DNA from 2 places in the Rhizobium skierniewicense Ch11 genome. Region 2 is predicted to be linked to the other one. Evidence: predicted binding sites of a transcription regulator. Region 2 holds the regulator's gene; the other holds the start of a gene.
The links. The regulator LexA, encoded in region 2, represses DNA repair genes until DNA is damaged. The targets are predictions, from matches to a motif close to TGTTCNNNNTGTGTTCNG.
Positions count from the first base shown of each region.

Region 1: a site for LexA is predicted at 1,476-1,493, ahead of EKM04_RS14770 (ATP-dependent helicase). Genes of this name have one in related genera too.

Region 1 is NZ_RXPG01000021.1:107,659-111,076, reverse strand. Features, by position in the region: gene EKM04_RS14770 (ATP-dependent helicase) at 1-1,434, opposite strand, end outside; gene EKM04_RS14765 (efflux RND transporter periplasmic adaptor subunit) at 1,740-2,894, shown strand; gene EKM04_RS14760 (efflux RND transporter permease subunit) at 2,891-3,418, shown strand, end outside.
Region 2 is NZ_RXPG01000011.1:102,354-105,771, forward strand. Features, by position in the region: gene EKM04_RS11225 (ComEC/Rec2 family competence protein) at 1-281, shown strand, start outside; gene EKM04_RS11230 (glutathione S-transferase family protein) at 303-980, opposite strand; gene lexA (transcriptional repressor LexA) at 1,376-2,089, opposite strand; gene EKM04_RS11240 (VOC family protein) at 2,294-3,166, shown strand; gene kdsA (3-deoxy-8-phosphooctulonate synthase) at 3,166-3,418, shown strand, end outside.

The sequences.
Region 1 (3,418 bases), on a different contig from region 2:
GTTGCGCACGGTGGTGTCGCCCAGACCACGCTTTGGCGTGTTGATGATGCGCTCGAAGGCCAGATCGTCTGCCGATTGGCAGACAAGGCGGAAATAGGCCAGCGCGTCGCGGATTTCCAGACGCTCATAGAATCGCGGACCGCCGATGACTCGGTAGTTCAAGCCCAGTGTCACGAAGCGGTCTTCGAATTCTCGCATCTGGAACGAGGCGCGCACGAGGATCGCCATGTTGTTGAGCGGATGCTTGGTGCGCTGAAGCTGTTCGATTTCCTCGCCGACGGCACGGGCTTCCTCTTCCGAATCCCATGCGGCGTGGACAACGACCTTTTCATCATCCGGTTCGGCGCGATCGGTGAACAGCGTCTTGCCGAGGCGACCTTCATTGTGGGCGATCAGATGACCGGCGGCACCGAGAATATGTTCGGTGGAGCGATAGTTGCGCTCCAGCTTGATGACCTTTGCGCCGGGAAAATCCTTGTCGAAACGCAGGATATTGTCTACCTCGGCGCCGCGCCAGCCATAGATCGACTGGTCGTCATCACCCACGCAGCACACGTTTTGCGGCTGGCCCTTAGAGCGCTGCGCCAGAAGCCGCAGCCACATATATTGGCAGGTATTGGTGTCCTGATACTCGTCCACCAGAATGTAGCGGAACTTCTGATGGTACTCTTTCAGAATATCGGGGTGATTTCGGAAGATGGTGATGGGGTGAAGCAGCAGGTCGCCGAAATCGCAGGCGTTCAGCGTCTTTAGACGTGCCTGATAGGCTGCGTAAAGCTCACGGCCCTTGCCATTGGCAAAGGCGCGGCTGTCGCCTTCCGGAATTTCCGGCGGTGTCAGGCCCTTGTTTTTCCAGCCGTCGATCATGCCGGCAAACTGTTTTGCAGGCCACCGCTTGTCATCCAGACCCTCGGCCTGGATGAGCTGTTTCAACAGGCGCACGACATCATCGGTATCGAGAATGGTGAAATCGGATTTCAAACCCATCAATTCGGCATGGCGGCGCAGCAGTTTGACGCCGATGGAGTGGAAGGTGCCGAGCCATGGCATGCCTTCGACCGCGCCGCCGACGAGAACGCCGATACGTTCCTTCATTTCGCGCGCCGCTTTGTTGGTGAAGGTCACCGCGAGGATCTGGCTGGGATAGACCCGGCCGGTCGCGAGAATATGCGCGATACGCGTGGTCAGCACGCGCGTCTTGCCGGTGCCCGCACCCGCGAGAACCAGAACGGGCCCTTCCAGCGTTTCGACAGCTTCGCGCTGCTCGGGGTTGAGGCCGGAGAGGTAATCCGGTGCCGCGCGTCCCTGATCGCGGGCGGCCATGGCGCGCGCGGCAATTCCCAGACCGCCCGCCTGGTCAGAGGTTGCAGGTTGGCGGCGAGGCTCGGAAGGTTCTTCGTCGAAGAACGGCATATCGTCGAAACTATTGCTCATGAGGCCCAATGTAGTGATTCGGCGGTGAAAGGCCAGAACCGTGTTCTGCTTTTATTCCGGTATCAACCGGCAAAGCGCCCATTCCAAGGCATTTTCTATATTAGCGTTGCGTTAGTGCTCATCGATGCGTCTATGAGAGGTTGCAAACGGGGCTATCGATAGAAAAGCGTCGTAAATTACCATTATGTAAGAAACGAATTTGTGCGTTGTGTTGTTTCAGGCAAGCACGGATACTGCGGGTAATTATGAGAGGGGCCGCAGTCTGTTGATCCGCGGTAGCGAAGAGTTTCACGTCGGAGAATTATATGAAGGTTTGGAAGCAGGTCGGTGTCAGTCTGGCTGTTGTGGGTGCTGGCGTCTGTCTATGGGTGTTTATGTCGCCCGATGGCAGAAACGTGCTTGCGAAAGCGGGACTTGCGAGCCCTGAACAACCTGCGGCCAAAGCCGGTTCCGCACCCGCTGGCGGTGGGGCAGGGCGCGGACAGGGCGGTGGACGCGGCAATAGCGCCACCCTTGTTTCGATAGCGCCTGTCAAGGTGGGCACCATCAACGACCGACTGAACGCCATCGGCAATGGCGAGGCCATTCAGTCCGTGGTGGTGACGCCACAGGCATCCGGTCTGATTTCCGAAATCCTGGTTTCGTCAGGTCAGAGTGTCAAAAAAGGTGACGTGCTGGCGCGGCTCGACGATGACGAGCAGGTCATCGAGCGTGAGAAGGCACAGGTGTCTTTGAGAAGTGCCGTTGAGAAATCGACCTCGTACCGAAATCTGCGTTCCGTTGCACGGCTGGATGTGCTCGATGCGCAGATTGCCGAGGAAGCCGCCAAGCTTGCAGTCAGCACTGCCGAGCTGAATTTCAAGCGCCGAAACATCCTTGCGCCGATCGATGGTATCGCCGGGATTGTGGCGATTAATGTCGGCGACAATGCAACGACACAGACAAGCATCGTCAGCATTGATGACCGTTCGAAAATTCTCGTTAACTTCTGGGCACCCGAGCGCTTCACCACAGCCATCAAGGTCGGCATGCCAGTGGAAGCGACGTCGATTTCGCGTCCCGGCGAGACATTCAAGGGTAAGGTCGAAGCTGTCGACAACCGCGTTGATGAGGCGAGCCGCACCGTGCGCGTTCGTGCCGTGTTCGAGAATGCCAATGACGATCTGCGTGCAGGCATGTCCTTTGCCGTGACCATGGGATTTACCGGCGACAACTATCCCTCTGTCGATCCTCTGGCCGTGCAGTGGGATGCCGAAGGCTCCTATGTTTGGCGCGTGAAGGATGACAAATCGCACAAGGTTCGCGTTCAGGTCGTTCAGCGCAACCCGGATTCCGTTTTGGTCAAGGCCGAACTGGTCCAAGGCGAACCAATCGTTATCGAAGGTTTGCAGCGTGTGCGTGAGGGCGGCTCGGTCCGTACTGCGGACCAGAAGAAGGCACCGGAGGTCGCCAGCCAATGACGGAGCAGACGCCAACCGGTGCAACCGATTCCAAGCTCGCCTTAACGGCGCTTTTCGTTCGTCGTCCCATTCTCGCCGCCGTCATCAACACGCTTTTGGTGGTCGCCGGTCTTGCTGCGCTCGTCGGCGTCGATGTGCGTGAATTGCCGGATGTGGACCGTCCGGTTATCACCGTGCGCACGACTTATGACGGCGCGTCGCCACAGACCATCGACCAGGAGGTGACGCAGACCATCGAGGGTGCGGTTGCACGTGTCAGTGGCGTCAAATCCATTTCCTCCACATCGCAGTTCGGCACCAGCCGCGTGACGATGGAGTTTAACGACAAAGTCGATATCGCCGTCGCGTCGAATGATGTGCGCGACGCTATCGGTCGTATTACCAACCAGATGCCTGACGATGCCGATGAGCCGCAGATCATCAAGGCCGATTCCGACAGTCAGCCCATCATGCGTCTTGCCGTCACGTCTTCCAGCCTCAGCATGGAAGATCTGACAAAGCTGGTCGATGACGAAATCATCGAT
Region 2 (3,418 bases):
GCACGGCATGCGATAGTGCCGATATCGTGGTGACGACACGCCGATCTCCGTTCGCCGCGTGTCGCTCCGGTGCTCTTCTCATCAGCGCAGACACATTGCGACGCACGGGATCCCTCGAACTTTGGCTTGGAGGGCAGGGGCGGCCTGTTGCGCGTGCCAAAGCCGCGATGCAGGGACAGAACCGGTTGTGGACGATGCATCGCAGCTACGATTGGCGTAGCAAAAGCTACGATGACGCATTGCCTGATCATATCCAGCAGATGCTGTCTGTCAGCCAATAGGCGCCCGCTCCGATCATTTACCTATCTGGTGCGCAAGTCTTCCAGCCACTCTCCAGATGCTCTCGCTTCAGCCTCATGCTCGGCATCGCGCCAAACCTCCTGCAGTGCCGCTGTTTCCCATTTCTTCATGGACGGAAGAGACAGCAGCAATTGCTTGTAGGTCTCACTTTTCTCCGACAAACCCGTTCCATAAGTCTGAAACCGAAACGCAACAGGGCAGAAAAAAGCATCAACCGCCGTGAGGGTCTGTCCAGCAAGAAATGGACCTCCGAACTCAGAAAGGCCCTGCTGCCATAGAGCATCGATGCGGGAGATGTCATGCTGGAGGCTCCCGGTGATCTGGCTTGGTTTGATCCGTAGACCGACGCACATGGGGTGCTGGTTGCGCAGCGTCGAGAAGCCCGCATGCATTTCCGCAACCGCTGACCTGGACCAAGCGCGTGCTTTCGCGTCATCGGCCCAAACACCTGGGTGTCGTTCGCCCAAATATTCAATGATCGAAACGGATTCCCAAATCGTAAGATCACCATCAACGAGGCATGGGACCTTGCCTGTTGGCGAGAACGACTGGAAGTCGTGAACAGTCTCCCCAAACGGCACCAGCTTTTCCTCAAACGGTATAGCAAGTTCTTCCATCAGGACCCAGGGCCGCAAGGACCAGGAAGAGTAGTTCTTATTGGTTATGTAAAGCTGATACATCCGAAGCCCCCTGTTGAAGAACCGTGTTACCGCAGGTCATGTGATGGATACAGAGGGCCTACGAGATGGAAGACTTCAATTTATTTGATGCTTGGTAATCCATGCGAGACTGAAAAAAGGGGTGCTTCGACACGACTTCCGGGTCAAAGGCCATCATGAACACATCACTGAAAAACATCTGGAAGCGCAATCGTCATGCGGCTCATGACATCAAGGTCATCGCCAACATACCGGCGGTAACGTGACGGGATAACGCGGCGCAAATCGCACTCCCGCGACCATCAAAATCAAGGCTCCAGCAATCAGCAGCAATTTGAGACGAAATCAGCGCAGCGGAAGCCGCGCTGTGGCGAGAAAACGCCAGAGAATTTCGCGACCCAAACCATGCGATGTGCTCAATGGTACCGACGAATGAGACCGACCAGCTTGCCTTGGATTTTTACACGATCCGGTCCAAAAATTCGTGTCTCGTACGCCGGGTTTGCAGCTTCCAATGCAATGGATGCGCCCTTGCGGCGGAAACGCTTCAATGTCGCCTCCTCATCATCCACGAGCGCAACAACGATATCGCCGGGGCTTGCTGTGCTTCCGTCGCGAATAATGACAGTATCGCCGTCAAAAATTCCCGCCTCGATCATCGAATCGCCTTTGACCTCAAGCGCATAATGCTCGCCTGAACCCAGCATATCCATGGGCACGACAACGTCATGCGTATTGTTTTGAATGGCGGAGATGGGAACGCCTGCTGCGATGCGTCCCATGACAGGAACACTGACGGCGTTGGACAGGGCGTCGTTTGCCGGTGCTGGCGGCTCGACTGTCTTCGATTTGCCGAGGCTGCCTTCAATCACGCTTGGTGAAAACCCGCGTGGCGGCTTTGCTGGGGGAGTGTAGGACTCAGGAAGCTTGATGACTTCGAGCGCCCGGGCACGATTGGGTAGTCGGCGAATGAATCCGCGTTCTTCCAAGGCTGTTATCAGCCTGTGAATGCCGGATTTCGAGGCGAGGTCGAGTGCGTCCTTCATTTCATCGAAGGAGGGGGGCACGCCCGATTCCTTCATCCGTTCATGAATGAAGAGAAGCAATTCCTGCTGTTTGCGCGTGAGCATGGACAATACCCTTGGATTTCGAGGCGAAGATTCGCGAAACAAATACAGAACAGACACTATATGTTCCATATGTGTTCTGCAATCCCCTAAAATTTTGTAAAGTTCCTATTATTGTGTGTCTTTGCGCGTGACATCATCGTCCTGTAGGAAATGTTATAGGAACACGGCGTTGTTTGTCGCCGATAAACGGATGTGGATTTTCAAATGGCTCGCGACATCGATCACCTTGTCCTGCCGGTTTCGAGCCTGAAGGAGGCACGTGAACGCCTTTCAGCGCTCGGTTTTACCGTCTCTGCGCGTGCCAAACATCCGTTCGGCACAGAGAACGCCTGCGTCTTTTTGAAGGATGGAACCTATCTGGAGCCATTGGCAATCAGCGATGCCGATACGTATTCGATGAATGCCGTGAGCGGGATCGCCTTCGTCTCAAGGGATAAACGCTTTCGCGATAAGCGTGGCCCGAACGGAATATCTGCCCTTGTTGCCAAGAGCGACAATGCCGATTCGGATCATGAGCAGTTTGTTGCGGCAGGTTTATCCGGCGGGGATCCATTCTCATTCAGTCGTCCCGTGACATTGCCGGATGGCAACACCTCGCAGGCGAGCTTTCGACTGGCCTTCGCAGGCGACAACGTGAGTGATGTCTTCTTTTTTTCGTGCCAGCGCATCGCAGCACTTCCGGCTGATCGCTCCGATCTTGAGGGCCACAAAAACGGCGTCATCGGTATTCGTGAGGTCGTGCTGAGTGCAGACAGACCCAGCAACTTTGAGCGCCTGATAGAGTTGGTTTTCGAAGCGAAGGCCGTTGGCGGAGATGAGGAAGAACTTTATTTCCAGGCATCGAACGTTGGCCTTCGGCTCGTTACACAGGCAGCAGCCCGGCATCTCCTTGACGTATCCCAGCAACGTATCGGTCCGGGGTTGAACGGTGAAGCAATTGTCTTTTCCGTGTCCGATCTCGCCGTGACAGCAGCCGTGCTTGCTGCTAATGGCGTTGCATACACGCGTAAGGGCGCTCGGGTGCTGGTTCAGCCAGCCTCCGGCCAAGGCGCAATATTTGCTTTCGAGGAGTTATGATGAGCGTTCGCAACAATCTTGATGTTGTCGTCGGCGAAGGAGCCGGGCAGGTAACCTTTTCCAACACGAAGCGTTTCTCGCTCATCGCCGGGCCGTGCCAGATGGAAAGCCGTGATCATGCCTTCATGATTGCGGAAAACCTCGCCGAACTTTGCGGCAGGCTTGGGATCGGGCTGGTCTACAAGTCTTCCTACGACAAGGCCAACCGCACATCTCTGTCGGGACAGCGTGGCATTGGCATCGATAAGGCGC